Regions from separate parts of the Streptomyces shaanxiensis genome, predicted to be linked through region 1. Evidence: riboswitches for the same ligand, from Rfam matches in the RefSeq annotation. Region 1 holds a riboswitch; each other region holds the start of a gene.

What was found. Region 1 has a riboswitch for cobalamin ahead of ABD932_RS27065 (ribonucleoside-diphosphate reductase subunit alpha). Riboswitches for the same ligand answer to the same signal wherever they lie in the genome.
Region 2: linked by a shared signal. The riboswitch ahead of ABD932_RS09565 (SCO2321 family membrane protein) and the one ahead of ABD932_RS27065 (ribonucleoside-diphosphate reductase subunit alpha) in region 1 are both predicted to bind cobalamin.
Region 3: linked by a shared signal. The riboswitch ahead of ABD932_RS42570 (cobalamin biosynthesis protein) and the one ahead of ABD932_RS27065 (ribonucleoside-diphosphate reductase subunit alpha) in region 1 are both predicted to bind cobalamin.

The regions. Positions count from the first base shown of each region.
Region 1 covers NZ_BAAAZY010000012.1:890,107-899,815, forward strand. Annotated here, with positions in the region: gene ABD932_RS27045 (bifunctional albaflavenone monooxygenase/terpene synthase) at 1-365, shown strand, start outside; gene ABD932_RS27050 (helix-turn-helix domain-containing protein) at 381-1,346, opposite strand; gene ABD932_RS27055 (hypothetical protein) at 1,439-1,678, shown strand; gene ABD932_RS27060 (ribonucleotide-diphosphate reductase subunit beta) at 1,591-2,604, opposite strand; gene ABD932_RS27065 (ribonucleoside-diphosphate reductase subunit alpha) at 2,604-4,988, opposite strand; cobalamin riboswitch at 5,114-5,268, opposite strand; gene ABD932_RS27070 (GNAT family N-acetyltransferase) at 5,321-5,827, opposite strand; gene ABD932_RS27075 (NACHT domain-containing protein) at 5,997-9,608, shown strand; gene mctP (monocarboxylate uptake permease MctP) at 9,645-9,709, opposite strand, start outside.
Region 2 covers NZ_BAAAZY010000007.1:83,827-93,535, reverse strand. Annotated here, with positions in the region: gene ABD932_RS09565 (SCO2321 family membrane protein) at 1-1,152, opposite strand, end outside; cobalamin riboswitch at 1,269-1,419, opposite strand; gene ABD932_RS09560 (phosphotransferase) at 1,482-2,150, shown strand; gene ABD932_RS09555 (nuclear transport factor 2 family protein) at 2,196-2,636, opposite strand; gene ABD932_RS09550 (Strvi_7410 family MBL fold metallo-hydrolase) at 2,671-3,699, opposite strand; gene ABD932_RS09545 (hypothetical protein) at 3,776-3,982, opposite strand; gene ABD932_RS09540 (aldehyde dehydrogenase) at 4,131-5,588, shown strand; gene ABD932_RS09535 (ferredoxin) at 5,592-5,825, shown strand; gene ABD932_RS09530 (TetR family transcriptional regulator) at 6,090-6,710, opposite strand; gene ABD932_RS09525 (glycosyltransferase family 4 protein) at 6,920-8,434, shown strand; gene ABD932_RS09520 (class I SAM-dependent methyltransferase) at 8,428-9,162, shown strand; gene ABD932_RS09515 (prenyltransferase/squalene oxidase repeat-containing protein) at 9,159-9,709, shown strand, end outside.
Region 3 covers NZ_BAAAZY010000036.1:17,659-27,367, forward strand. Annotated here, with positions in the region: gene ABD932_RS42555 (putative cobaltochelatase) at 1-955, opposite strand, end outside; gene cobN (cobaltochelatase subunit CobN) at 952-4,623, opposite strand; gene ABD932_RS42565 (cobyric acid synthase) at 4,620-6,170, opposite strand; gene ABD932_RS42570 (cobalamin biosynthesis protein) at 6,167-7,108, opposite strand; cobalamin riboswitch at 7,208-7,353, opposite strand; gene ABD932_RS42575 (hypothetical protein) at 7,461-7,682, opposite strand; gene ABD932_RS42580 (inorganic phosphate transporter) at 7,726-8,958, opposite strand; gene ABD932_RS42585 (lysozyme) at 9,123-9,709, opposite strand, start outside.

The DNA.
Region 1 (9,709 bases):
CGCGACGGGCGGTGACCGATACGTCACTCGGTGGCTATCGCATTCCGGCCGGGGCGGACATCGTCTACAGCCCCTACGCGATCCAGCGTGACGGGAAGTCGTACGTGCACAACCTCGAGTTCGACCCCGACCGCTGGCTTCCGGAGCGCGTCAAGGACGTGCCGAAATACGCCATGAGTCCGTTCAGCGTCGGCAACCGCAAGTGCCCGAGCGACCACTTCTCGATGGCGCAGCTGACGCTGATCACCGCGGCGCTGGCCACCAAGTACCGCTTCGAGCAGGTGCCCGGCTCCAACGACGTGACCCGCGTGGGCATCACACTGCGTCCGCACAAGCTGCTGCTGAGGCCGGTGCCGAGGGACTAGTGCCGAGAGGAGGGCCTACGCCGCGTTCGGTCCCTGGAACGTCCTCCGGTACGCGTTCGGGGTCGTCCCCAGGGCCCGTACGAACTGGTGGCGCAGTGCCGCCGCCGTGCCGAACCCCGTTCGACCGGCGATCGCGTCCACCGTCTCGTCCGTCGCCTCCAGCAACTCCTGTGCCAGCAGCACCCGTTGGCGCAGGATCCAGCGGTAGGGGGTCGTGCCGGTCTCCTGCTGGAAGCGGCGGGCGAAGGTGCGCGGGGACATGAGCGCGCGCTCGGCGAGCTGCTCGACGGTGACCTCCTCGTCGAGGTGCCGCTCCATCCAGGCCAGCACCTCGCCGACCGTGTCGCACTGGGAGCGGGGCAGCGGGCGCTCGATGTACTGGGCCTGCCCGCCGTCCCGGTGCGGCGGCACGACCATGCGCCGGGCGATTCTGTTGGCCACCTCGGGACCCTGCTCCTGCCGCACGATGTGGAGGCAGGCGTCGATGCCGGCGGCGGTGCCGGCGCTGGTGATCACCGGCCCCTCGTCGACGTAGAGGACGTCCGGCTCGATGACGGCCCTCGGATTCCTCAGGGCCAGCTCCTCGGCCTGCCGCCAGTGCACACTGCACCGCCGCCCGTCGAGGAGCCCGGCCGCGCCCAGCACGAAGACGCCGGAGCACACGCTGAGCACCCGGGCGCCCCGCTCGACGGCCCTGACCAGGGCGTCCAGCAGCTCGGCCGGATACTCCCGGGTGACGTAGTCGCTCCCCGCCGGCACGGCGATCAGGTCGGCCTCCTCCAGCCGCTCCAGGCCGTACGGCGTGGAGACGCAGAGCCCGCCGACATGGGTGCCCAGCGTCGGCCCTTCCGCCGAGACGACGGCGAAGTCGTACGTGGGCAGGTCCTCGTCGCTGCGGTCGATGCCGAACACCTCGCAGACGACGCCCAGTTCAAAGGGGTGCACACCGTCGAGGAGGACGGCGGCGACGTTTTTGAGCATGCTGCCAGTGTGCCTCGGATGTGGCAGTAAATCGAGGGTGTGCGGCAGTCCTGCCACTGTTCGTAAGGAGTGTCCGGCGTGACAGTGGTGTCATGACTACGGAACAGACACAGACACTGCTCGCGATGATCGCCGTCCTCGGGATGTTCGTGCTCCTGGTCCTCCCGTCACTGATCGGCGCGGCGCGCGACCGGCGCATCGACCGTCAGATCAGGGAGGCCCAGGAACGCGACCGGAGCGAGGCTCAGAAGTCCTCGTCCAGGTCGACGGTGCCCTCCACCGCCACCTGGTACGCCGACGGACGCCGCTCGAAGAAGTTGGTCAGCTCCTGAACGCCCTGCAGCTCCATGAAGGAGAAGGGGTTCTCGGAGCCGTACACCGGAGCGAAGCCGAGCCGCGTCAGACGCTGATCGGCGACGCACTCCAGGTACTGCCGCATCGACTCGGTGTTCATGCCGGGGAGGCCGTCACCGCACAGGTCGCGCCCGAACTGGAGCTCGGCCTCGACGGCCTCCCGCAGCATGTCGGTGACCTGCTGCTGGAGTTCGTCGTCGAAGAGCTCCGGCTCCTCCTTGCGGACGGTGTCGACGACGTCGAAGGCGAAGCTCATGTGCATCGTCTCGTCGCGGAACACCCAGTTGGTGCCGGTGGCCAGGCCGTGCAGCAGGCCCCGGCTGCGGAACCAGTAGACGTACGCGAAGGCGCCGTAGAAGAACAGGCCCTCGATGCACGCCGCGAAGCAGATCAGGTTGAGCAGGAAGCGACGCCGGTCGGCCTTGGTCTCCAGGCGCTCCAGCTTCTCGACTTCGTTGATCCACTTGAAGCAGAACTCGGCCTTCTCCCGGATGGAGGGGATGTTCTCGACGGCGTCGAAGGCCGCCGCCCTGTCCTCCGGGTCGGGCAGATAGGTGTCGAGCAGCGTCAGGTAGAACTGGACGTGCACGGCCTCCTCGAAGAGCTGCCGGCTCAGATACAGCCGCGCCTCGGGGGAGTTGATGTGCTTGTACAGCGTCAGCACCAGGTTGTTCGCCACGATCGAGTCGCCCGTCGCGAAGAACGCGACCAGCCGGCCGATCATGTGCTGCTCGCCCTCGGACAGCTTCGCCAGGTCGGCGACGTCCGAGTGGAGGTCGACCTCCTCGACGGTCCAGGTGTTCTTGATCGCGTCCCGGTAGCGCTCGTAGAAGTCCGGGTAGCGCATGGGGCGCAGGGTCAGCTCGAAGCCCGGGTCGAGGAGATTGGCGTTACGGGTGGTCATTACTGGCAGGCCTCGCAGGACTCGGGGTTTTCCAGGGAGCAGGCGACGGCGTCGGGCTCGGCGACCTGCTGGACGGGGATGGTCTTCTCGGGCTGCGCCTGGCCCTGGGCGGCGCGGGCGATGCGGGTCGCCGGGCGTGAGCGCAGGTAGTACGTCGTCTTCAGGCCCGACTTCCAGGCGTACGCGTACATCGAGGAGAGCTTGCCGATGGTCGGCGTCTCCAGGAAGAGGTTCAGGGACTGGGACTGGTCGAGGAACGGGGTCCGCGCCGCCGCCATGTCGATCAGGCCGCGCTGGGGGATCTCCCACGCCGTGCGGTACAGGGCCCGTACGTCCGCCGGGATCCAGGCGAAGTCCTGCACCGAGCCGTTCGACTCGCGCAGCGCCTCGCGGGTGCGGGCGTCCCAGACGCCCAGGTCCTTCAACTCCTGCACCAGGTAGGAGTTGACCTGGAGGAACTCGCCGGACAGCGTCTCGCGCTTGAACAGGTTGGAGACCTGCGGCTCGATGCACTCGTAGACGCCGGCGATCGAGGCGATGGTGGCGGTGGGCGCGATCGCGAGCAGCAGGGAGTTGCGCATGCCGGTCGTGGCGATACGGCTGCGCAGCGCGGCCCAGCGCTCCGGCCAGGTCAGCTCGACACCGTAGTGGTCGGGGTGCAGGACACCCTTGGCCGTACGGGTCTTCTCCCAGGCCGGGAGCGGGCCGTTGCGCTCGGCGAGGTCGGCGGAGGCCTCGTACGCGGCGAGCATGATGCGCTCGGCGATACGGGTGGAGAGCGCCTTGGCCTCCGGCGAGTCGAAGGGCAGCCGCAGTTTGAAGAAGACGTCCTGCAGGCCCATCGCGCCCAGGCCCACCGGCCGCCACTTCGCGTTCGACCGGCCCGCCTGCTCGGTCGGGTAGAAGTTGATGTCGACGACCCGGTCGAGGAACGTGACGGCCGTGCGGACCGTGGCGTCGAGCCGCTCCCAGTCGATGTCGCCGGTCATCGTGTTCACGAAGGATCCGAGGTTGACCGACCCCAGGTTGCAGACCGCCGTCTCCCCGTCGTCCGTGACCTCCAGGATCTCCGTGCAGAGGTTGGAGGAGTGGACGACATGGCCGGGCAGCGCCGTCTGGTTGGCGGTGCGGTTGGCGGCGTCCTTGAAGGTCATCCAGCCGTTGCCGGTCTGCGCGAGGGTACGCATCATGCGGCCGTACAGGTCACGGGCGGGGATGGTCTTCTTGGCGAGCCCGGCCGCCTCCGCCTTGCGGTAGGCCGCGTCGAACTCCTCGCCCCACAGGTCGACCAGCTCGGGCACGTCCGACGGCGAGAACAGCGACCACGGCTGGTCGGCGTTGACCCGGCGCATGAACTCGTCCGGGATCCAGTGCGCGAGGTTCAGGTTGTGCGTACGCCGGGCGTCCTCACCGGTGTTGTCGCGCAGCTCCAGGAACTCCTCGATGTCGGAGTGCCAGGTCTCCAGGTAGACCGCGGCGGCACCCTTGCGCCGGCCGCCCTGGTTCACGGCGGCGACGGAGGCGTCGAGCGTCTTCAGGAACGGGACGATGCCGTTGGAGTGGCCGTTGGTGCCGCGGATCAGCGAACCGCGGCTGCGGACGCGGGAGTACGCGATGCCGATGCCGCCGGCGTGCTTCGAGAGGCGGGCGACCTGGTGGTAGCGGTCGTAGATGGAGTCCAGCTCGTCGAGCGGGGAGTCGAGGAGGTAGCAGGACGACATCTGGGGGTGCCGGGTGCCGGAGTTGAAGAGGGTGGGGGAGGAGGGGAGGTAGTCGAGGCGGCTCATGAGCCCGTAGAGCGCGGCGACTTCATCGACGGAGCGGACGGTGTCGTCCTCGGCGAGACCGGCGGCGACGCGCAGCATGAAGTGCTGGGGCGTCTCGATGACCTTGCGGGTGATCGGGTGCCGGAGCAGGTACCGGCTGTGCAGGGTGCGCAGGCCGAAGTAGCCGAAGCGGTCGTCGGCGCCGGTGTCGATCAGGGCGTCGAGGCGGGCCGCGTGGATCCGCGCGAACTCGGCGGTCCGGTCGGCGACGAGGCCCTCGCGGTGCCCGACCGCGACCGACTCGGTGAAGGACGTGACGCCCTGCGAGGCGGCCTCGGCGGCGATGGAGATGGTCAGCAACCGGGCGGCCAGCCTGCTGTAGGCGGGGTCCTCGGAGATGAGGCCGGCCGCCGCCTCGGTGGCCAGCTCGCGCAGCTCCGCCTCGTCGGCGCGGGCGGACCGGCCGCGCAGCGCGGCGGCGGCGACCCGGCCGGCGTCGGCGTCGGGGAGGTCGGCGGTCAGCTCGGTCAGGGTCCGCAGCAAGGCGGTTCCCGGGGCGTCCTCGTCGATGGCGACGGTCGGGACGGCTGAGGCCGGATCTGCTGGCGCGATGGTCACGTGGGGGCTCTCCCTCGCTCGGCACGGGGGCCTTGCGGAGGGCAGGGGGCAGCACACGAGCGCACGCGGCGTCGCGTCCACCGACCCACTCCACGAGGCCCGGACGTCAGAGCGCACCGGCCGGGTGGCCGGGCGCGCTGTCGGCAGGTCCTCGGACTGACTCCTGTGCGCGCCGTGTCCCGGGAACCGCGTCCCGGGAGCAGACATGCACAAGTACACCGTTGCGGGACAGTTCCGGATTCGCACCGGATTCCCCTGCGGCGACAGCGAGGACGAGCATACATCTTGTGCTCACCCGCCACGCCACCCCCAGATGTTGTGTCGCGCTGGTTTCAGAGCGTCAACTCATAGGTGAGAAGAGTGATGTCGGTGAGGTGCGGGATCGGATTCCAGTCCCGATCCGGTGTGCGGACGAAGCCCAGACGTTCGTAGATGCGGTGGGCGCCGTGCATGGTGCGCTGGGAGGACAGGACGATGCGTACGCAGCCCTCCGTGGCCCGTGCGCGTTCGACGCAGGCGCGTACGAGGGCCTCGCCGGCTCCGCGTCCCCGCGCCGTGTGATCGACGGCGAGCATCCGGATCTCGGCCTCGCCGGAGCGGGCTATGTCGGCCATGGGGCCGCCGGACGGGACGAAGGTGACGCCGCCCAGGAGCTTGTCGCCGTCGGTGGCCACCAGTACCTCGGCGGCGGCCGCCCGCCTTGCCACGTCCTTCAGTACGCCGAGGTACTCGTCGTGCTCGCCGAAGTCGAGGAGGCCGTCCTGGAGGTAGGCCTGGGCGGTGATCTCGCCGAGTGCCTCGTACTCGGCGGGTCTCGCCTGCCGGATCACGATGTCCATGCGGCCGAGTCTGCCGGACCGGTACGGCGGCGGCCTGGGGTTTTCGCCGAGGGCCGCCGGGTTGCGGGGAGTTCCGGGAGTGCTTCCATGGAGGTAGGTGTCGGCGCCCGCGGTCCCTCCGTTTCGAGAGCCTTCTCGGAAGGAGACGCACGATGACGAGGGTCGTCCGATGACGAGGGTCGTCCGTCACCCGCCCGGCAAGGAGCGGCCGCGCAACGCGCCGATGGCGACACTGGCTCCGAGGCGGGCGGGCAGCTGGGCCAGGCGGGGGTTCGTGGGCCACTGGCACCGGCTGACGATCCGTCTGGAGGCCCGCCGCGGCACCACCCGCCCCAGGAAATGGCGCCGCTGGATCTCCTACACCAACGTCACCCGGGCCGTCTGGATCGTGGCCGCGCTCGCCCTGCTCGCCTGGGCCGTGCAGGGCCTGTACATCGTGATCACGAGTAACACGACCCGCTTCGAGAAATGGCGGCAGGACAGCGAGGGGTTCGACGCCGTCATGCGCTTCGTCGGCCCGGTGCTCGGCGCGTCGATCGCCGCCACCCTCTTTCTGTTCTGGTGGTACCGGTGGACCAAGCGGCGCTATCTCGCGAAGGCGCGGGACGACCCCCACCGGCTGGTGCTCACCGCCGGCCCGGACACCGCCGAGATCGTGGGCCGGGAGGAGATCGCCCAGGTCATCGCCGAACGGCTGCGGGAGCGCGACACACGCCGGCCCTATCTGCTGGTCGGCGGCGTCGGCGTGGGCAAGACCGCCGTCCTGGTACGGCTCACCGAACTGCTGGCCGAGCAGAACGCCGTGCCCGTGCCGATCCGGTTGCGGGACGCGACCGGCGACCTGAACTTCGAGCGCATGGCCAGGCAGCGCTTCGCCGAGGAGGCGCCCCGGGGCATCCTCGCGCGCAGCAAGACCGACCGGGTCTGGCAGCAACTGCTCGCCGACGACAAGCCGGTCGTCATCGCCGACGGGCTGGAGGAGGCCCTCCTCGGCGACGGCCTCCAGCAGAACCGGGACAACATCATCCGGCGGGCCATCGAGCGGGCCCACGCCGAGAAACTCCCCCTCGTCATCGCCTCCCGGCCGCACAGCCCGCTGGAGAGCACTCCGGCCGCGATCGTGGAGTTGGAACCGCTCAGCGAGGAGGAAGCCCTGCGCTTCGTCCAGGCGCGGGTCCCGGAGACGGACGAGCGCCGCGTGGACTGGATCGTGGAGACGGCCGAGGTCACCGAGTCACCCGTCTACCTGCAGATAGCCCGTGAACTGCACCGCCACGGAGCCCTGGAGCACGATCGGCCGGACGACGACCCGCAGCACATGAACACCCGCAGCCGTGACCGCGGCACACTGCGGCTCTGGCTGCTGCAGACCTGGGACGAGGCGCTGTGCGAGGGCCGGCTGCGCGAGGATGTCACCCTGTCCCGGCAGGAGCGCCGCGACACCCTCGAAGTGGTCTCCGCGCTGGCCTGCGTAGGACTGCTCCAGGACCGTCTGGAGGTCGGCTTCGGGGAGCTGCTCGACACGGACGTCCACCCCGGTCCGGTGCGGCGCGCGCAGGCCCGGGCCGAGCACCTGTGGTCCAGCGGACGCGGCTTCGACCGGTACGGCAGGCGGGGCAACGTCTTCTCCGAGTGGCACCGGCAGCAGATCTGGGACGTGCTCTGCCGGCGGCTCGGCCCGGAGGAGCGCAGGAGGCTGCGACGGGGCAACATGGACCAGTGCCGTGCCGCCCTCGCCCGGATCGCGCGCAACGCGGACAAGCTCGGGCTGGTGGAGGGCTTCGAACGCAGGGTCCGTTTCCCGCACAGCATCATCCAGGCCTACTTCGGCTACCGCGTCCTGAACCACCTGGGCGAGCGGGGCGCCGGAGAACTCGTCGAGCAGGCACTGCAGCCCCCCGGCCCCAGCCGCGAACTCCTCATGGCCCTGGTGCTGTTGTCACGTCGGCGGACGGGGGCGCTCAGGGCCCCGCGGGACGGTGTCCGGGCCGAGGCGAAGTCGGAGATCGAGGAGTTGCTCCGCCGGTCGCCCGTGGGCGGACACAGCCTCGCCCGCCGGCTCTGCACGGCCGCGCGCCGCCGCACCGACGACTCCAAGGCCCTCGATCTCTACACGGCGGCCGTGGAGATCGAGAGCGTGGAGGAGGTCCCCAGGCTGCTCGACGACATCGTCGGCGAAGTCCGCAAGAGGTGGACCGGTTTCAAGGGGGACCGGCGCACCCTCGACGACGCCAAGCTGAGGCTGCTCAGGCAACTGGGAGCCGCACTGCGGAGCGTCTCCGCCAGGATCGACACCACTCCGCTCTACGAGGACCTCGTCGAGATCGGCATCAAGGAACCCTCCTACTCCATACGCCTGGCCGCGGCCCAGGAGTTCGGCACCGGCGGCAACGCGGCGTTCGCCGTGATCCGCGGGCGGGTCGGGCTGAACAGCGACCCCGTGAAGGAGTACAACGACAGACTCGCCGAACTGAAGGCCTGGAAGCGGCAGGAGTACGAGCGATGGGCCGAGCGCATGTCCAGGGCGAGGGCCGCCGGCGCGCCCTCACGGGCCAGGTCCGCGCGCATCGGCCGACTGCAGCAGGACCGGCGCCGACTCAACCAGGACTACCGCCGCAAACGGGTCGACCTCTTCCGGGAGTTCGTGATGCGTGCCTGGATGATCCCCATGCTGCTGGGCTCGGTCGACGAGGCGCACCGAGACGAGGTCCGGGAACGCCTCACCAAGTGGCTGCGCCACCTCGACCCGAACGCCACCGACGGCGCCCCCGACCTGCCGCTCGCCCTGGAGGCCGCGCTCGCCCAGGGCTTCAAGTACGCGGCCAACCGTCGCAAACGGCACCCGGACGTCTACCCGGCCGGCCGCGCCGACCTGATCCGGCAGGCGGAGACCGTGCTGCAGCAGTCCCGGTGCTGGTACGCGCAGCTCATCCTGCTCCAGGCGCTGTGCCTGTGGGAGCTCCCGGACACCGTGGGCGCCCACGAGCGGGGCGCGCACGCGAGGTCCGGCAAGGACGGCAGCGACGGCACGCGTGAGCCGTCCCGGGCGATGGGCGGGACGAGCGCCATACAGACCGTGCAGCGGTGGCTGTCGATGGCCGGCACGGTGAACCGGGCGCCCGGGCCTTCCGGGGGGAACGGTGACGCGCCCCGGCGGCTCCTGCATCCGTTCGTCGCCGAGGCGGGAGACCTGGTGGCCCTCGCGCTGGAGACCGGGCAGCCTGAGCGGTTCCTCTGGATCGACGAGAAGGGCGTCGCCGACAACATCGGCGCGCGCACCGGCAACTCCGAGGCGTACCGCAAGCACAACCTGTGGATTCCGCCCTCGGTCGGATGGAGCACCCTCGACGCGCGCGCCCAGCGCCTGGTCGCCGACGTGCTGGTGATGCTGAACCTCATCGACCGGGACGGACATCCGGACGAGGTCGAGGAGCGGATGGCCCGCGTGGAGCAGCCGGGAATGCCGCTCCCACCGTGCATCCGCAGCGACCGCGGCCCGCTGCGGCCCGGTCTGCGGGCCGGGATGTCGGACCCGCCCACACCCGGCTCGACCTGTCTGCCCGACTGCAAGTTCCAGCTCTGCCCGTACCCGCCCCGGGGCTGTGTGCCCAGGGGAGAGATCCGGGAGCCGTTCTGCCGCCAGCAGCAGGCCCTGCTGCCGGGACGCGTGCGGCGCCACCTGCCCAGGGGCCTGCGCAGGAAGACACCGCACTGGGTCAGCATGCGGGTGACGGAACTCGACGGCTTCTGGCAGCAAATGGCCGGGCGTACGCGCAGCTAGTGCTGCCGCGGTACGCCCGGCCTCCGAGCAGGTGAACTAGTGCTTCGCCACCGGAAGTTCCACCTTTACTCCGGGGTCGCCCGCGTCCGCCGTGTAGTCCT
Region 2 (9,709 bases), on a different contig from region 1:
GATCCACCACAGGCTGACGCCGTTGTCGTCGTCCTGCTTCTCCTGCGACGGCTTCTCCGACTCCGTCGCCGCCGTCCGCGGCGCCGGGCCCTGCGCGTTGAGCTGCTTGACCAGGTCGGTGCCGCCGAAGTCACGCGGGTCGGCGCCCGCCGCGTCGGCGGCGAGGATCAGCTGGGCGTAGGCGGCGGGGCCGCTCTGGGCGGCCCACTGGGCGGCGTTGCGCTCCAGCCAGCGCACGGGCTTCTGCGCTGCCTGGGTACCGGCCCGGGCGGCGAGGGCGACGACCGCGTCCGCGGTGTTGCCGTAGTCGGGCTGGTCCTCGGCGCCGGCGAGGGCGGACTTGAGGTAGCCGTCCTTCTCGACCGCCTTCGTCAGGTACGCGGCGCCGTTGGCAGAGGCCTGCTCCGCGGTGAGGTCGGAGGCGTCGGCGCAGGCGACGTCCTTCTTGTCGCCGGCCTTCGTCGCCAGCATGCCCGTCCCCAGCGTGCCGACCACGGCCGCCGCCGTCGCGTCCGCGTTGGCCGCCAACTTGCCCTTCTTGTCCGGCTGGTAGGCGAAGGCGCCGCCGTCCGCGCACGGCAGGGCGAGCTTCAGCAGCGCGTCGTAGGGCGACTTGCCGTCCTTGCGGACCTCGGCGGGATCCTCGCCGACGGCGTTCAGGGCGCCGATCACGACGGACGTCGAGTTGGCGTCGCTGGCTCCGCCGGGCGTGTAGCCCCAGCCGCCGTCCTTGTTCTGCGCGGACTTCAGCCAGGTCACCGCCTTGCCGGTCTCCTTCTCGTGCCCGCCGACCGCGGCCAGGCCCTGGACGGCGGCGGCCGTGCTGTTGGTGTCGACCATGGTCTTCGCGTCGCACGCCTTGGCGGGGTCGGCACGGAACGCCGCGAACGCCCCATCGGCGCACTGCTGCCCGGCCAGCCAGTCGATCGCCTTGACGGCGGGCTGTACGTCCATCCGGCTCTGCGCGATCAGCGCGAGGGACTGGCGCCAGACGCCGTCGTACGTCGGGTCGGCGGTGCCGTACAGGCCGGCGGGGAGCGCGACGGACGGCGACGCGGACGGGGTGTGGTCGACGGCGACGGCGGGCGTGGCACCGGCCGTGCCGATCACGGTGACGGCGGCCAGGGCCGCGGCGCTGCGGCGGACGTACATGATCGGCGGGTGCCCTTCCCTCAGGGGGCCGGGCAGCACAGGGGAGTCCCCCGGGCGGCTCGGCTCCGCATACCTCGACGGTGCCGTGCTCCGGCCGGTTGCCGGTGCACGTGAGCCGGTCACGAATCCGTACGGGGCGATCCGGCTCACCGGCCTTCGACGACCGGTTCACGGTTGCGGGTCAGCGCCGGATTTGCACCGGCTTCCACCTGTACGGGTGTGATGACGACGCCGTCACTCTACCCGCCCGTAACCCGGACGCTGAGGGCCGCCTGCGCGGGCGGGTAGCTTCGGCCGTGAAGGAAGCGACAGGGGGGACCGTGGGGATCGTGGGGAGACTGCTCGGGTCGGGGCGTACCGCCGACGTGTACGAGATCGACGAGGCGTGGGTGCTGCGCCGGGACCGGGAGGGGTACGGGGACGCGCTCGCCAAAGGGGCGGTGATGGCGCACGTCCGCCAGCACGGCTATCCGGCGCCCCGCGTGCGGCTCGCCGACTCCTCCCGGACCGAGCTGGTGATGCAGCGGCTGTCGGGGCCGACGATGCTGCGGGCGCTGATCGAGGGGGAGATGGACGCGCAGGAGGCGGGCGGCATCCTCGCCCGGCTGCTGCGGCAGCTGCACGGCGTCCCCGCGCGTGGGCCGCAGGGCCAAGTCCTGCATCTCGACCTGCATCCGGACAACGTCGTCCTCACGCCCGACGGCCCGTACGTGATCGACTGGGACAACGCGAGCGAAGGCGATCCCGGCCTCGACTGGGGCTCCTCCGCGGTGATCCTCGCCCAGGTCGCCGTAGGAGACGAAGCCATCGCCGAGCCCGCCCGCGCGCTCCTGGCCGGCCTGCTCGCCGACCCGTCCGGCCTCACCGAGAACGGCCTCACCGAGAACGGCCTCGCGGAGGCGCTGCGCCGCCGGGCCGCGAATCCGACGATGACTCGGCGGGAGGTCGAACTGCTGGGTGCTGCGGAGGAGTTGATCCGTACGTTCCTGCGGGACTAGTTCCATCCGTCTCCGCGGGAGCGGCCGCCGCCGCATCACAGGCGCCTAGTCGCCGGCCCTCGGGGTCGGGCCGCCGAAGGGGAGGTGGAGGGTGCGCGCGGTGAGCAGCCAGGTGCCGTCCGGCTGTCTGCGGAAGGCGTCCTCGTAGGTGCCGATCTGGACAGGAGGTCCGGGCGGGACCATGCCGCCGGTGTGGCCGTCTACGCGGTACGTCGTGAAGTACGAGACCGCCGTCGCCGTGTCCGGGGAGGTGACCGTGACGAGGATGTTGGACATCATGCGGCGGGAGAGCCGGTCGGCGGGGCGGGAGCCGAAGTACGCGCGGAGTGCGTCGCGGCCCTGGACCAACCGGTCGCCCTCCGGCCAGGACCAGGTGCCGTCCTCGGTGAACAGCTCGGCGACGGAGGCGGGTTCGCCGAGGTCGAGGCGGTGGACGAAGTCGATGACGATGCGCTCGCAGGCGCGTTCGGCGATAAGCTGCTCCATGGGCACGTATTAAACGGCCACTTGAACAGGCCACTTAAACGGCCACGTACGTCACCGGCTCACTCCCGGCCACCGCCTCCGCCCTCCCCAACTTCACCAGCCGCCGCAGATGGGCCTCCGCCTCCGCGATCGCGATGTTCCTCGATCCATACGGGATTTGGTCCCAGGGCCGGTTCCACTCCATGCGCTCGGCGAGCTGCCAGGGCGTGAGGGGTTCGGCGAGGAGGGCGAGGAGGCCGGTGAGGCGGGACTCGTGGTGGGTCAGCAACTCCCGTACGCGGGCGGGCGCGTCGGTGAACGCGTGCTGGTGGGCCGGGAGGATCTCGGCGGGGGCGAGGCCGCCGACGCGTTCGAGGGAGGCGAGGTAGTCGCCGAGGGGGTCGGTGACGGCCGTGTCCTCGGGGTCCTCGTACAGGCCGATGTGCGGGGTGATCCCGGGCAGCAGATGGTCGCCGGAGAACAGGCGTCCGCTGCCCGGGAGTTGGGCCGGATGCTCCTCCTCCAGGTGCAGACAGACGTGGCCGGGGGTGTGGCCCGGGGTCCAGATCGCGCGCAGGCGGCGGCCGGGGAGGCCGAGGAGTTCGCCGGGGACGATCTCGCGGTCGGGGAGGGCGGGGGAGAAGCCGGGCAGGGTGCTCGGGCGGCGGGCGGCGCGCAGGGGGGACACATGGGCGTCGGGGGCGCCGGCCGCGGTGAGCTTGTCCGCCATGTAGGAGAACCAGCGCTCGGGGTGGGTCGCGCGGGTGCGCCGTACGATCGCCGCGTCCGCCGCGTGCATCGCGATCCAGGCGCCGGAGGCCTCGCGCACCTTGGCGGACAGGCCGTGGTGGTCGGGGTGGTGGTGGGTGATCACCACGCCGTGGACGTCACCGGTCGCGGTGCCGCATGCGGCGAGGCCCTCGGCGAGGGTGTCCCAGGAGGCCGGGTCGTCCCAGCCGGTGTCGACGAGCACCGGGCCGCGGTCGGTGTCGACGACGTACACGAGGGTGTGGCCGAGCGGGTTGTCAGGGATGGGGACCTGGATGGACCGGACGCCGCCGCCGTGGTCGTACACCTGCGCCATGGGCTCCCCAATCGCCGCGACACGTTCCGGCCGACCGGGCCACTATAACTAGAACGAGTTTCGATGGGAGCCTGAGTCACCCAGGCTTGGCGTTCCGTATCCGCTCCGGGGTCCAGTACTCCCTGATCTCCTCGGGGCTCTTCGTCTCCCGGTGGACGGACACCCCGTTGCCGTCCGTGACGCCGTCCCACTGCGAGACCATCCATGCGGCGCCGCACACCGCCGTCGTCATGGCCGCCGTGAACATCGCCCAGGCGCGCCTGCGCTCACGGTTTGTCGTCATCCGCGGTCCTCCCCGTCGACTTGATCAGCGTAGGCGTCATTGATGTGCGATCCGTGGACTCCTCGTAGTGGAACTGGTATCAGTTCCAGAAGTATCTGATGGACCGTCAGAGTCAGAATCCCAGTAAGGCTCCGGGGAGGCGCCGGCCATGACCGAGCTCGTGGAACACGGACAGCTGTTCATCGGCGGGGAGTTGACCGACCCCCTGGGCAAGGACGTCATCGAGGTGATCTCGCCGCACACGGAGGAGGTCGTCGGACGCGTGCCGCACGCCTCGCCGGCCGACGTCGACCGGGCCGTCGCGGTGGCGCGGAAGGCGTTCGACGAGGGGCCCTGGCCGCGGATGAGCCTCGACGAGCGGATCGAGGTCGTCACCCGCATCAAGGACGGGATAGCCGTACGTCACGAGGAGATCGCCCGCGTGATCTCCTCCGAGAACGGCTCCCCGTACTCCTGGAGCGTCCTCGCGCAGGCACTCGGCGCGATGATGGTGTGGGACGCGGCGATCACGGTCGCACGGAACTTCACGTACGAGGAGCGGCGCGACGGCGTCCTCGGCAAGATCCTCGTGCGGCGCGAGCCGGTCGGCGTCGTCGCGGCCGTGGTCCCCTGGAACGTCCCGCAGTTCGTCGCCGCCGCCAAACTCGCGCCCGCGCTGCTCACCGGCTGCACGGTGGTGCTCAAGCCGTCGCCGGAGTCGCCCCTGGACGCCTACCTCCTCGCCGAGATCGCGAAGGACGCGGGGCTGCCTGAGGGCGTGCTGTCCATCCTCCCGGCCGACCGCGAGGTGAGCGAGTACCTGGTCGGGCACCCCGGGATCGACAAGGTCTCCTTCACCGGCTCGGTGGCGGCGGGCAAGCGCGTGATGGAGGTCGCCGCCCGCAACCTCACCCGCGTGACGCTGGAGTTGGGCGGCAAGTCGGCGGCCGTCGTCCTCCCGGACGCGGACGTCGAGGCGACGGTCGCCGGTGTCGTCCCGGCGGCCTGGATGAACAACGGTCAGGCCTGCGTGGCCCAGACCCGGATCCTGCTCCCGCGCTCCCGCTACGACGAGTTCGCCGAGGCCTTCGCCGCGGCGGCCGGCGCGCTGGTGGTCGGCGACCCGCTGGATCCGGCGACCCAGGTGGGCCCGCTGGTGGCGCAGCGGCAGCAGCGCAGGAACCTCGACTACATCCGGATCGGCCAGGAGGAGGGCGCGAAGATCCTGACCGGCGGCGGGCGCCCGGCGGGCCTGGAGAAGGGCTGGTACGTCGAACCGACCCTCTTCGGGGACGTCGACAACTCCATGCGGATCGCGCGCGAGGAGATCTTCGGCCCGGTGATCTGCCTGCTTCCGTACGGCGACGAGTCCGAGGCCGTGAAGATCGCGAACGACTCCGACTACGGTCTGAGCGGCAGCGTCTGGACGGCCGACACCGCGCGCGGCATCGAGATCGCCCGCCAGGTGCGCACCGGCACGTACTCGGTGAACACCTTCAGCCTGGACATGCTGGGCCCGTTCGGCGGCTACAAGAACTCCGGTCTGGGGCGGGAGTTCGGCCCCGAGGGCTTCGGCGAGTATCTGGAGCACAAGATGATCCACCTCCCGGCGGGCTGGGAGGCGTAGGGGATGGGCGACCGCTGGCACGTCGAGGTCGACCGGTCGGTGTGCATCGGCTCGGCCCAGTGCGTCCACCACGCCCCCGACGGCTTCCGCCTCGACACCGGCCGGCAGTCCCATCCGGCCGACCCGGAGACCGACGCGAACGAGAGCGTCCTTGCGGCGGCGGAGAGCTGTCCGGTGGAGGCGATCGTGATCACGCTGCTGGGGAGCGGGGAGCCGGTGTTCCCGCCGGAGGAATAACACCAGAAAAGTCCCTTTTGGTGGGTTCATTTCCGGGCGGATGTTCTATTCTGGAAGTCGGCCTACGGGACGAGTGAGGGAGTCCGAACCGGAGTAGCCGACTCTGGCGAGAAGCAGACGGTTTCCGCTGGGGCCGACATCGACGGTCCGGGCTGAGAGGCCGGAAGGCAGCAGTCGGGCCGGAAGGCGACCCCTGGAACCTGATCCGGGCAATGCCGGCGAAGGGAACCCGTCTCGTAGGTCTTTCTCGTGCCCTCCGGGCTCTTACTCGCGCCCCTCGGGGTTCGTCAGGTCGATCAACCGGCACACCGTCTCGATGTCGATCTTCACCTGGGCGATGGAGGCACGCCCCGACAGCCAGGTGATCAGGGCCGAGTGCCAGGTGTGCTCGATCACCCGGACGGCGGAGAGCTGCTCGGGAGTCGGGTTCTCCAGGCCCATCGCGTCCAGGATGATCACCGTCGTCTGCCGGGAGACCTGGTCGACCTCGGGGGAGACGCTGCGGTCGGCGAAGGTCAGGGCGCGGACCATGGCGTCGGCCAGATGGGGCTCGCGCTGCAGGGCACGGAAGGCGCGCATCAGGGTCTCCGCGACCCGCTCCGCCGCCGTCTCCCCCTGCGGGGGCTTCTTCCGCAGCGTGCCGTGCATGTGCTCCAGCTGATCCTGCATCGTGGCGACCAGCAGATGCACCTTGGACGGGAAGTAGCGGTACAGCGTGCCGAGCGCCACCTGCGAGGACTCCGCGACCTCCCGCATCTGCACGGCGTCGAACCCGCCCCGGCTGGCGAGCTGCGCGCTGGCGTGCAGGATGCGCCGGCGACGGGCCTCCTGCCGCTCGGTGAGGGGCGGTGAGGCCGGGGTTGCACTACTGGCGTCCGCAGGCATGGATCCCGTCCGTGACAGTCGGTGAGGGTGAGTGACCGGACAGAGCATGCCAGGGTGTCGGTCGTGGCGTGAATCACCTGATCCATCGCTCACAGCGGCGCTACCTGCCGGTAGATTCAGAGCCTCTTGAACGATCAAGTCTGAAACTTGTTCTAGATTAGCGTCCCGGCGTAATCTCGCGGGACAGCGCAGCGAGAAGGGGGTCCGGAGTGACCGCTGAGGCCAGGGAGGCCGGGCCCTCGGAGGACCCTGCCGCCGACGGCGAGCGACCGCTCGACATCGCGCTTCTCACCTATAAAGGGAACCCGTTCTGCGGCGGCCAGGGTGTCTACGTACGGCACCTCTCCCGCGAGCTGGCCCGCCTCGGCCACCGCGTCGAGGTCATCGGCTCCCAGCCCTACCCGGTCCTCGACGAGGGCGCGGAGTACGCCGACCGCCTGAGCCTCACCGAACTCCCCAGCCTCGACCTCTACCGCCAGCCCGACCCCTTCCGCACCCCGGGGCGCGACGAGTACCGCGACTGGGTCGACGCGCTGGAAGTGGCGACCATGTGGACCGGCGGTTTCCCCGAGCCGCTGACGTTCTCGCTGCGCGCCCGCCGCCATCTGCGCGCCCGGCGCGGCGAGTTCGACGTCGTGCACGACAACCAGACGCTGGGATACGGCTTGCTGGGCGAGGTCGGTGCCCCTCTCGTCACCACGATCCACCACCCCATCACCGTGGACCGCCAGTTGGAGCTGGACGCGGCCGAGGGCTGGCAGCGCCGGATGTCGGTCCGCCGCTGGTACGCCTTCACGCGGATGCAGAAGCGCGTGGCGCGCCGCCTGCCGTCCGTGCTGACCGTGTCGGGCACGTCCCGCGCGGAGATCGTCGACCACCTCGGCGTACGGCAGGACCGTATCCACGTCGTGCACATCGGCGCGGACACCGACCTGTTCTCGCCGGATCCCTCGGTGCCGCAGATCCCGGGCCGCATCGTGACGACGTCCAGCGCGGACGTCCCCCTCAAGGGCCTGGTCTTCCTCGTCGAGGCGCTGGCCAAGGTCCGCACCGAGCACCCCGACGCCCATCTCGTCGTCGTCGGCAAGCGGCCCGAGGAGGGGCCGGTCGCCCAGACGATCGAGCGGTACGGCCTCGAAGGCGCCGTCGAGTTCGTCAAGGGCATCTCCGACGCCGAGCTCGTCGACCTCGTGCGCTCGGCGCAGGTGGCGTGCGTGCCGTCGCTCTACGAGGGCTTCTCCCTGCCGGCCGCCGAGGCCATGGCCACGGGAACGCCGCTGGTCGCCACGACCGGCGGGGCGATCCCGGAGGTCGCCGGCCGGGACGGCGAGACGTGCCTGGCGGTGCCGCCGGGCGACTCCGGGGCGCTGGCCGCAGGGCTGGGCCGGCTGCTGGGCGACGCGGAACTGCGCGACCGCCTGGGCGCGGCGGGGCGCGAGCGCGTCCTACGGCACTTCACCTGGGCCCGGGCCGCCGAGGGCACGGTGGCGAGGTACCGCGAGGCGATAGCCCGCTCCGCGGCCAAGAAGCCGAGCCGCTCCGCGACGACAACCCCGCGCCACCCCGCAGCCGCAGCCACAGCCGCGAGCCACCCCACGGCGGCGACAGCCACGAGCCGCTCCGCGCCCCCGACTCCCGGCCGCTCCGCGGCCCCCGCAGCGGCCGCACCCCAAGCTCCCACCGTTGTTGAAGGCGCCAACTCCGAAAGCAGGGCCACGTGCTGACCGTCGACTTCTCCCGGTTCCCGCTCGCCCCGGGCGACCGCGTTCTGGACCTCGGCTGCGGTGCCGGCAGGCACGCGTTCGAGTGCTACCGGCGCGGCGCCCAGGTCGTGGCGCTGGACCAGAACGGTGAGGAGATCCGCGAGGTCGCGAAGTGGTTCGCGGCGATGAAGGAGGCCGGCGAGGCCCCCGAGGGCGCGACCGCCACGGCGATGGAGGGCGACGCGCTCGCCCTGCCCTTCCCGGACGAGTCCTTCGACGTCGTGATCATCTCCGAGGTCATGGAGCACATCCCGGACGACAAGGGCGTACTCGCCGAGATGGTCCGGGTGTTGAGGCCCGGCGGCCGTATCGCCATCACCGTCCCGCGCTACGGCCCCGAGAAGGTCTGCTGGACGCTGTCCGACGCCTACCACGAGGTCGAGGGCGGCCACATCCGCATCTACAAGGCGGACGAGCTGCTGGCGAAGATCCGCGAGGCGGGCCTGAAGCCGTACGGCACCCACCACGCCCACGCCCTGCACTCGCCCTACTGGTGGCTGAAGTGCGCGTTCGGCGTCGACAACGACAAGGCGCTGCCGGTGCGGGCGTACCACAAGCTGCTGGTCTGGGACATCATGAAGAAACCGCTGGCCACCCGGGTCGCCGAACAGGCACTGAACCCGCTGATCGGCAAGAGCTTCGTGGCGTACGCGACCAAGCCCCACCTCCCCCGGGTGGACGCCAAGTGACCACCCCCCGGACAGAACACCTCGTCCTGCCCGGGGTCCTCACCGCCGGGCAGGCCGCCGCGACCGTGGCGGGGATCCTCGCCGTGCAGCGGGAGGACGGGGCGATCCCGTGGTTCCGCGGGCATCACCTCGACCCGTGGGACCACGTCGAGGCGGCGATGGCGCTGGACGCGGCCGGTGAGCACGAGGCAGCCGAGCGGGCGTACACCTGGCTGGCCACGCACCAGAACGAGGACGGCTCCTGGTACGCCGCCTACCTGGACGGCGCCTTCGACGACGTCACCGACACCGGGCGCGAGACCAACTTCGTCGCCTACATCGCCGTGGGCGTCTGGCACCACTACCTGTCCACCGGCGACGACATGTTCCTGGACCGCATGTGGCCGTCCGTGTACGCCGCGATCGAGTGCGTCCTGAAGCTCCAGCAGCCGGGCGGACAGATCGGCTGGCGGCGCGACGACGACGGCACCGCGACGAAGGACGCCCTGCTGACCGGCTCCTCCTCGATCCACCACGCCCTGCGGTGCGCGCTCGCCATCGCCGAGCA
Region 3 (9,709 bases), on a different contig from region 1:
CGAAGGGATTGCGGCGCCTGCGGTGCGGCAGCGCGAGCAGCGCCGCCTGCCGCACGTCCTCGGCGAGCACATCGGTCCGCCCGGCCCACGCGGCCAGCGCGGTGGCCGTACGGGCCATCACGATGTCGGCCCGCATGCCGTCCACCTCGAACGCGGCACAGGTCGCCGCGATCTGCCGCAGCGCCCCGTCACCGAGCCGCACGGAGGGCAGCAGCTCCCGCGCCGCCACGATCCGCGCCCGTACGGCCGCCTCCTCGTCCGCCCACCGAGCGGCGAACCCGCCCGGATCGTCGTCGTACGCGAGCCGCCGCCGTACGACCTCCACCCGCTGGTCGGGCTCCCGTGAGGCCGCGACCTCGACGGTCAGTCCGAACCGGTCGAGCAACTGCGGCCGCAGCTCGCCCTCTTCGGGGTTCATGGTGCCGACGAGCAGGAAACGCGCCGCGTGCCGGACCGACACACCCTCGCGTTCCACGTACGACGCACCCATCGCCGCCGCGTCCAGGAGCAGGTCCACGAGGTGGTCGTGGAGCAGGTTGACCTCGTCGACGTAGAGGATCCCGCGGTGGGCGTCGGCGAGGAGTCCCGGCTCGAAGGCCTTGACGCCCTCGGCCAGTGCGCGCTCGATGTCCAGCGCGCCGACCAGCCGGTCCTCGGAGGCACCGACGGGGAGTTCGACCATGCGGGCGGGGCGAGCGGTGCCCGCGCCCGTCTCGTGCGGCCCGTCCGGGCACGCGGGGTCGGGGGTGCGCGGGTCGCAGGAGAAGCGGCATCCGGCGATCACCGGCACCTCGGGCATCAGCGCCGAAAGCGCGCGCACGGCCGTCGACTTGGCGGTGCCCTTCTCGCCGCGCACCAGCACGCCGCCCACCGCGGGCGACACGGCGTTCAGCAGCAGCGCGAGCCGCAGATCGTCCTGGCCGACAACGGCCGTAAAGGGGAAGGGGGTGGTCACTTCTCGTCGCCCTCCAAGTCGCCTTCCAGCTCCAGGTAGGTGGCGCGCAGCCGCTCCAGCGTGTCCGCGTCCGGCTCGGCCCACAGCCCGCGGTCGGCGGCCTCCAGCAGCCGCTCGGTGATGCCGCGCAGCGCCCACGGGTTGGACTTCTTCATGAAGTCCCGGTTCTCGGCGTCGAAGACGTACTCGGCCGACAGCTTCTCGTACATCCAGTCGTCGACCACCCCGGCCGTGGCGTCGTACCCGAAGAGGTAGTCCACGGTCGCCGCCATCTCGAAGGCGCCCTTGTAGCCGTGCCGCCGCATGGCCGCCATCCAGCGCGGGTTGACCACGCGGGCGCGGAAGACACGGTGGGTCTCCTCGCCGAGCGTGCGGGTCTTCACCTGGTCCGGCGTGGCCGAATCACCCACGTACGCCTCGGGGTTGGCGCCCGTCAGGTGCCGCACCATGGCGACCATGCCGCCGTGGTACTGGAAGTAGTCGTCGGCGTCGACGAGGTCGTGCTCGCGGGTGTCGACGTTCTTCGCGGCGACGGCGATCCGCTTGAACGCGGTCTCCATGTCCCCGCGCGCCGCCCGCCCGTCGAGCCCGCGCCCGTAGGCGTAGCCGCCCCAGACGGCGTACACCTCGGCCAGGTCGGCGTCCGAGCGCCAGTTGCGGGCGTCGATCAGCGGCAGCAGACCGGCGCCGTACGCCCCCGGCTTCGAGCCGAAGATACGGGCGGTCGCGCGCCGCCGGTCGCCGTGCCCGGCGGTGTCCTCGTCGGCGTGGGCCTTCACGAAGTTCCGCTCGGCGGGCTCGTCCAGCTCGGCGACCTTGCGGACGGCGTCGTCGATGAGGCCGACGACATGCGGGAAGGCGTCCCGGAAGAAGCCGGAGATACGGACCGTGACGTCGATGCGCGGGCGCCCGAGCTCCTCCAGGCCGATGACCTCGAAGCCCGTCACCCGGCGCGAGGCGTCGTCCCACACCGGGCGGCAGCCCAGCAGCGCGAGGATCTCGGCGATGTCGTCGCCCTGGGTGCGCATCGCGGACGTACCCCACACCGTCAGACCGACGGACTGCGGGAACTCGCCGGTGTCCTGCAGATACCGCTGCACCAGCGAGTCCGCGAGCGCCTGCCCGACCTCCCAGCTCAGCCTGGACGGGATGGCCTTGGGGTCGACGGAGTAGAAGTTCCGGCCGGTCGGCAGGACGTTGACCAGTCCGCGCGTCGGCGAACCGGACGGGCCCGCCGGCACATAACCGCCGTCGAGCGCCTTGAGGATGTGACCGATCTCGTCGGTGGTGCGGGCGAGACGCGGCACGACCTCGGTGCAGGCGAACTCCAACACAGCCAGCGCGTCCGGGAGTTCGGTGCCGAGGACGTCGCGGACGAGCGAACGGACCTCCGCGACCGCCCAGTCGCGCTCCTCCATCCCCTCCGCGATCCGCCGGCACAGCTGCTCCAGCAGGTCGATGGCGTCGGCGGCCGTACGGGACGGGCCTTCGACGAGATCGCTCAGCTCGACCGGAACCTTCACCGGCGCGCCCGGCTCGGCGAGCAGCTCCTTCTCGACCAGCCCGAAGTGAGCGGCCAGCGCGGCCCTGAGCCCCGGCAGCGCGTTCGCCTGTCCGCCCCACACCTGCGAGGCGCGCAGCACGGCGAGCACGAGGTTCACGCGCGGCTCGCCGACCGGACCGCCACCCAGAATGTGCAGACCGTCGCGGATCTGCACGTCCTTGATCTCGCACAGATAGCCGTCGATGTGCATGACGAACTCGTCGAACTCGTCGTCGTCCGGCTGCTCGTCGACATGCAGGTCGTTGTGCAGCTCGGCCGCCTTGACCAGCGTCCAGATCTGCGCGCGCACGGCCGGCGCCTTGGTCGGGTCCAGGTCGGAGACGAGCGCGTACTCGTCGAGCAGCTGCTCCAGCTTGGCCAGGTCGCCGTAGGTGTCGGCGCGAGCCATCGGCGGCACGAGGTGGTCGACGACGGTGGCGTGCCCGCGGCGCTTGGCCTGCGTGCCCTCGCCGGGGTCGTTGACGATGAACGGGTAGATCAGGGGCAGATCACCGAGTACGGCGTCCGGAGCGCACCCGCCGCTGAGCCCCAGTCCCTTGCCCGGCAGCCACTCCATCGTGCCGTGCTTGCCCATGTGCACGATCGCGTCGGCACCGAACCCCCCCTCCGATGTTGCAGCCTCCAGCCACCGGTAGGCCGCCATGTAGTGGTGCGACGGCGGCATGTCCGGGTCGTGGTAGATCGCGATCGGGTTCTCGCCGAAGCCGCGCGGCGGCTGGATCATCACGACGACGTTCCCGAACTGGAGAGAGGCGAGGACGATGTCGTCGCCATCGACGTAGAGGGACCCCGGCGGCTCGCCCCAGGCCTCCAGCATCGCGTCCCGCAGCTCCGGGTCGAGCTTGTCGAACCAGGCCTGATAGTCGGCCAGCGGCACGCGCGCGGGCGCGGACGCCAGCTGGTCCTCGGTCAGCCACTCGACGTCGTGCCCGCCGGCCTCGATGAGGCGGTGGATCAACTCGTCGCCGTTGTCCGGGTACTCGGTGACGCCGTACCCGGCCTGCTTGAGCGCGTCCAGGACCCGTACCGCCGACGCGGGCGTGTCGAGGCCGACCGCGTTGCCGACGCGCGAGTGCTTGGTCGGGTAGGCGGTGAAGACGAGCGCGAGCTTTTTCTCCGCGTTCGCCTTGTGCTTCAACTGCGCGTGCCGTACGGCGATTCCGGCGACGCGCGCGGCCCGCTCGGGGTCGGCGACATAGACCGGGACGTCGTCCGGGCCCTGCTCCTTGAAGGAGAACGGGACGGTGATCAGGCGGCCGTCGAACTCGGGGATCGCGACCTGCATCGCCGCGTCCATGGGGGAGAGGGCGGCGTCGGACTCGTCCCAGGCGCTCTTGGAGGACGTCAGGCACAGACCCTGCAGCACGGGCACGTCGAGCTCGGCGAGCCTGCCGATGTCCCACGCCTCCTCGTCGCCGCCCGCCGACGCCTGCGAGGCGTGCGTGCCACCGGCGGCGAGGACGGTGGCGACGAGAGCGTCGGCCTTCCCCAGGATCTCGTACAGCTCGGCGTCGGCCCCGCGCAGCGAACCGCAGTAGACGGGAAGGGCGTTGGCGCCGCGTGCCTCGACGGCGTCGCACAGGGTGTCCACGAAGGCGGTGTTGCCGCTCAGTTCATGGGCCCGGTAGAAGAGCACACCCACGGTCGGACGGCCTTCCTGGACCGTTCGGTCGCCGTGGACGCCGTACTCCGGCATCTTCTGCGGCTCGACGAACCCCTCGCCCGTCAGCAGCACGGTGTCGGAGAGGAACCGGGCGAGCTCGGTGAGGTTGGCGGGGCCGCCCTCGACCAGGTACTTCAGCGCCTCGGCCACCACACCGGCCGGCACGGACGACTCGGCCATCAGCTCCGCGTCCGGCACGGCCTCGCCGCCCAGCAGCACGGTCGGGATGCCCGAGGCCTTGAGCCCGGCGAGCCCGTCCTCCCAGGCCCGCTTGCCGCCCAGCAGCCGTACGACGGCGATGTCCGCCCCGTCCAGCAGCGCGGGCAGCTCGGCCTCGACGTCCAGGCGGGTCGGGTTGCCGATCCGGTAGTCGGCACCGGAGGCGGCCCTGGCCGCCAGCAGATCAGTGTCGGCGGTCGACAACAACAACACAGTGCTCATGCGGGCGCTCCCGGTGGAATGAAAGGCAGTCCTTGCGGCGCGCCCGACTCGATGAGCCGCCAGAGCGCGTCCGTGTCCGCGTGCTGTTCGATCAGATCGCCGAGCCGGTCGAGCTGCTCCTCGCGCAGCGCGGCGAACGACGTGTCGGCGGCCGGCACAAAGCGACGGCCCGCGGCGGCCGCCACCTCGCGCAGGAACGCCCGCCGGAAACCGTCCGACTCCAGCGAGCCGTGCCAGTGGGTGCCCCAGGTCTGCCCGACCCGGCAGCCGTCGAGGAAGGGTTCGCCATCGGTGATGGAAGCGACCCCGTGATGGATCTCGTACCCCTCGACGGGCTCCCCGAGGGCCTCGCCGACGGGCCGGGTGAGGGTCTTCTCGCGGGCGAACCGGACACGGACGGGCAGGATGCCGAGCCCTTCCACGTGCCCGCGCCGGCTCTCGACGTCGTCCTCGATGTGCTCGCCGAGGATCTGGAAGCCACCGCAGATGCCGAGGACGGGCCGACCTTCGGCGGCCCTGCGCCCGATGGCCTCCGCAAGCCCCCGCTTCCGCAGCCACTCCAGGGCACGCACCGTCCCACGGGTCCCCGGAATGACGACGAGGTCGGCGTCGGCCAGCTCCTCGGGCCGGTCCACGAACCGGACGACGACGCCCGGTTCGGCGGCGAGGGCGTCGACGTCGGTGAAGTTGGACATGAGCGGGACGGCACAGACGGCGACGCGCAGCACGTCCTCCCCGACCGGCGGGGCGACGTTCGACTCCCGGACGGTCCCGCGCAGGGAGACCCGAAGCCCGTCCTCCTCGTCGATGCCGAGGCCGTGCTGGAACGGGAGGACGCCGTAGGTGCGCCGCCCGGTGAGCCCGTGGAGCATGTCGAGACCGGGCTCCAGGAGACCGACGTCCCCGCGGAACTTGTTGACGAGGAACCCGGCGACGAGCTCCTGGTCTTCCGGCGAAAGGAGGGCCACGGTGCCGAAGAAGGAGGCGAAGACGCCGCCACGGTCGATGTCACCCACCACCAGCACGGGCAGCCCGGCATTGCGGGCGATGCCCATGTTGACGATGTCGGTCCGCCGAAGATTGATCTCGGCCGGGCTGCCGGCCCCCTCACAGATCACCGCGTCATAAGTGCCCCGCAGTTCGGCGAGGCACTCCAGGACGGTCCCGAGGAGCTTCTGCTGCCGCCCCCCGTGCAGCCTTTTCCCGGGGGACGACCCCCCAGACCCCCCGAAGAAGCCGCGCGCACTGAGCTCACCGACCGGCTTCCCGAGCAGCACGACCTGACTGCTCTGCTCGCCACCCGGCTTGAGCAGCACGGGATTCATCAGCGCGGTCGGCTCGACGCGACAGGCCTGCGCCTGCATGGCCTGAGCCCGCCCGATCTCGGCGCCTTCCCTCGTCACGAACGAATTCAGGGACATGTTCTGCGCCTTGAACGGCGCGACCTTGACCCCCTGCCGTACCAGCCACCGGCAGATCCCGGCGGTGACGACGCTCTTGCCGGCGTCGGAGGTGGTGCCGGCGACGAGAAGCCCACCGCCCGTCATGACGTACGCCCCTTCACGATGCGGCGAGCGGCGACACAGGCGCCGAGAGCCAGCCAACTGACGCGCTTCGACAGCCGTACGGCCCGCTCGATGTCGTGGACGGCGACGGTGCGCCCCGCCCCGTTGAGGACGGGCCGGTGCTCGACCCGCCCGCCGTACGACAGGGTCCCGCCCAGCCGAACCCCGAGCGCCCCCGCGAACGAGGCCTCCACGGGGCCTGCGTTGGGGCTCGGATGCTTGGCGGCGTCGGCGCGCCAGGCCCGTACCGCCCCTCGGGGATCGCCTCCGGCGACCGTCGCGAGTACGGCTGTCAGCCGCGCCCCCGGCCACCCGGCGACGTCGTCGAGCCGCGCCGAAGCCCACCCGTACCGCCGAAACCGGGGCGACCTGTGCCCCACCATGGCGTCCAGCGTGTTGACGGCCCGGAACCCGAGCAGCCCCGGCACCCCGCCGACGGCGCCCCACACGAGCGCCCCCACCACCGCGTCGGAGGTGTTCTCGGCGACGGACTCCACGACGGCCCGCGCGATCCCGTCGGCGTCCAGCGCCTGCGGATCCCGCCCGCACAGATGCGGCAGCCGTTCCCGGGCCCCCTCGACGTCCCCCGTCTGCAGAGCACGCCCGATGACCCGGGCCTCGCGCGCGAGCGAGGTCCCGCCGACAACGGCCCAGGTGGCGGCGGCGGTCAGTGCGACGGAGGCGGTACGGGACGGACGGACGGCTCGCTGCGCGACGGCACCGAGCGCCACGGCACCCCCCGCACACACGGCGGTGTGCAGCGCGCCCCACCCCCGGTGATCCCGCCACGCCACCTTCTCCACGGCCCCTGCGGCCCGCCCGAACGCGGCGACCGGATGCCCGCGACGCGGATCGCCGAGCAGCAGATCACCGAGAAGTCCGGCGGCGGCGCCGTACGCGAAGACGCGATCGGCACGCATCGGGGTCAGCCGGCGTTCGGTTCAGACGAGGGTCCGAGACTGCATGTCGATCGGCAGGCGAGCATCGCGTTATGTCCTCACTCAGGGTGTCCACGCCCTGGTACGACGAGACCGGCGGCGAGAGTTCCTGGCTCCCGGGGCTATCTACCCCGGTGACAGTGGCGGGACCGCGCCGGATTCACACCGGCTTCCTCTCCTGCCGCCGTATATGGCTCCGGCAGTCCACCATGGGGTTGGAAGGGGCGTCAACTTGCCTTTGACCTGCGACGGGAGAGTGTGCGAAGGCCCACACAGACGTGAGGTGCGGGACGGTGGTCCGTCCCGCACCTCAGGTGTTCTCGCGCGCTGTGCGTCAGGCCACGATCAGATAGATCCCGTACCCCACGGCAGCCGCGCACGCCGCGAAGCACGCATACGCCCCCGTCACCGCGAGCGCGGCCGAGCCCCCCTGCGCGGAGGCCTTCTCCTGGCGGGACAGGCCCGCGATGCCGAGGGTGAACAGGCCCACCAGGGCCACGGTGACCACGAGGCTGACGCCGAAGACGGAGCCGAGAGCTGCCCAGTCGATCTTCATGCTTCTACTTCCTGAGGAGATAAGTCGAGTAACCGGGCGGGAGTCAGACGGTGGCCTGCGAAGGCGCTGCCTCGGAGGCGGGGGCCGGAATCGTGGCCGACAGGTCCTCGGTCGCCGTGCCCGCCGGAGGCGGGGTCACCGCGGCGATGGCGGTGGTCACCACGCCGGCCGGCTCGTCGGTCTCGTTGACGTTCGTGTGGTCGACGACCTCGCGGCGGGAGACCTTCCAGATCGCGGCGCTGGAGGTGACCAGGAAGACCGCGACGAGGGCGGTGCCCCAGGCGCCGAAGCCGGTCACGTACTCCGCGAGTGCGCCGACCAGGGCCGCGGCCGGGAGCGTGAGGCCCCAGGCGACGAACATGCGGGTGGCGGTCGACCAGCGGACCACGCCGCCCTTGCGGCCGAGGCCCGCGCCCATCACCGCGCCGGAGACGGAGTGCGTGGTGGAGAGGGAGAAGCCGAGGTGGGAGGAGGCCAGGATGACCGTCGCGGCGCTGGTCTGGGCGGCGAAGCCCTGCTGCGGCTGGAGGTCGGTCAGGCCCTTGCCCATGGTGCGGATGATGCGCCAGCCGCCGAGGTAGGTACCGAGCGCGATGGCCACGCCCGCGGAGAGGATGACCCACATGGGCGGGTCGGAGTCGGGGGCGAGGGTGCCGCCGGCGACCAGGGCGAGGGTGATGATGCCCATCGTCTTCTGCGCGTCGTTGGTGCCGTGGGCGAGGGAGACCAGGCCGGCGGAGGCGATCTGGCCGGCGCGGTAGCCCTTCTTCGAGGCGTTGCCGTCCGCCTTCTTGCCGAGGCTGTAGGTCAGGCGGGTGGCCAGCAGCGCGGCGATGCCCGCGACCAGCGGGGCGGCGATCGCCGGGATCAGGACCTTGGTCACCAGGACGTCGCCGTGGACCGCGCCGACACCGGCGGAGGCGATGGTGGCGCCGATCAGGCCGCCCATCAGGGCGTGCGAGGAGCTGGACGGCAGTCCGACCAGCCAGGTCAGCAGGTTCCAGAGGATCGCGCCGACCAGCGCGGCGAATATGACTTCGGGACGGATGCCGGTCTCGTCCACGAGACCTTTGGAGATCGTGTTGGCGACCTCCACGGAGAGGAAGGCGCCGACAAGGTTCAGCACGGCGGACATGGCCACCGCGACCTTGGGCTTGAGCGCACCGGTCGAGATGGTCGTGGCCATCGCGTTGGCGGTGTCGTGGAAACCGTTCGTGAAATCGAACGCGAGTGCGGTTACCACCACAATCGCGAGGATCAGCGAGAAGTTTTCCATTTACCCAGGCAATCGTTCGAGGTCATTGGCCGGACGAACGTAGGTAACCTGAATGAACGGAAGGTGAACTGAGGCAGGCCGCATGGTGTCCGGGAGGGAGGGCTTTCCTCAATGGGGGAGGGTCCCCGTTCCGCCGGGCAGCGCGCGGCCCAGGCGCCGCAGGGCTAGTAGCCCCGGGCGAACTTCCGCAGCTGGGTCATGGACCCGTTGAAGAGATTTTGATCACCCGGCAGGCTGCCGCCGTTGTCGTACTGCCAGATGGTCCAGAACTGCCATCCGGCCGGCAGCGCCCCCGCGCTGGAGGAGTTGTAGCGGGCTATCCACAGCGCGTGATTCGAGGCGAAGGCGCGGCTGGCGCCGGTGCACGTGTTCCACCAGTGGGTGGTGGTGTAGATCACCGGGCGGCGGCCGGTGAGCCGCTTCACCTCGTTGCTGAAGGACTGGATCCAGCTGACCATCTTGGCCTTGCTCAGTCCGTAGCACTTGTGCTTGCTGTACGGGTTGTATTCGATGTCGAGCGCGGGCGGCAGAGTCCAGCCGTCCGACGTCCAGCCGCCGCCGTTGCGCACGAAGTGCTGCGCCTGTGTCCTGCCCGCCGACTTGTTCGGCAGGGCGAAGTGGTACGCGCCGCGGATCAGGCCCGCGTTGCGGGAGCCGTTGTACTGCTGGTTGAAGTACGGGTTGCGGTAGGTGTGGGACTCGGTCGCCTTGACGTAGACGAACCGGGCGCCCTTCGCCTTCGAGCTCTGCC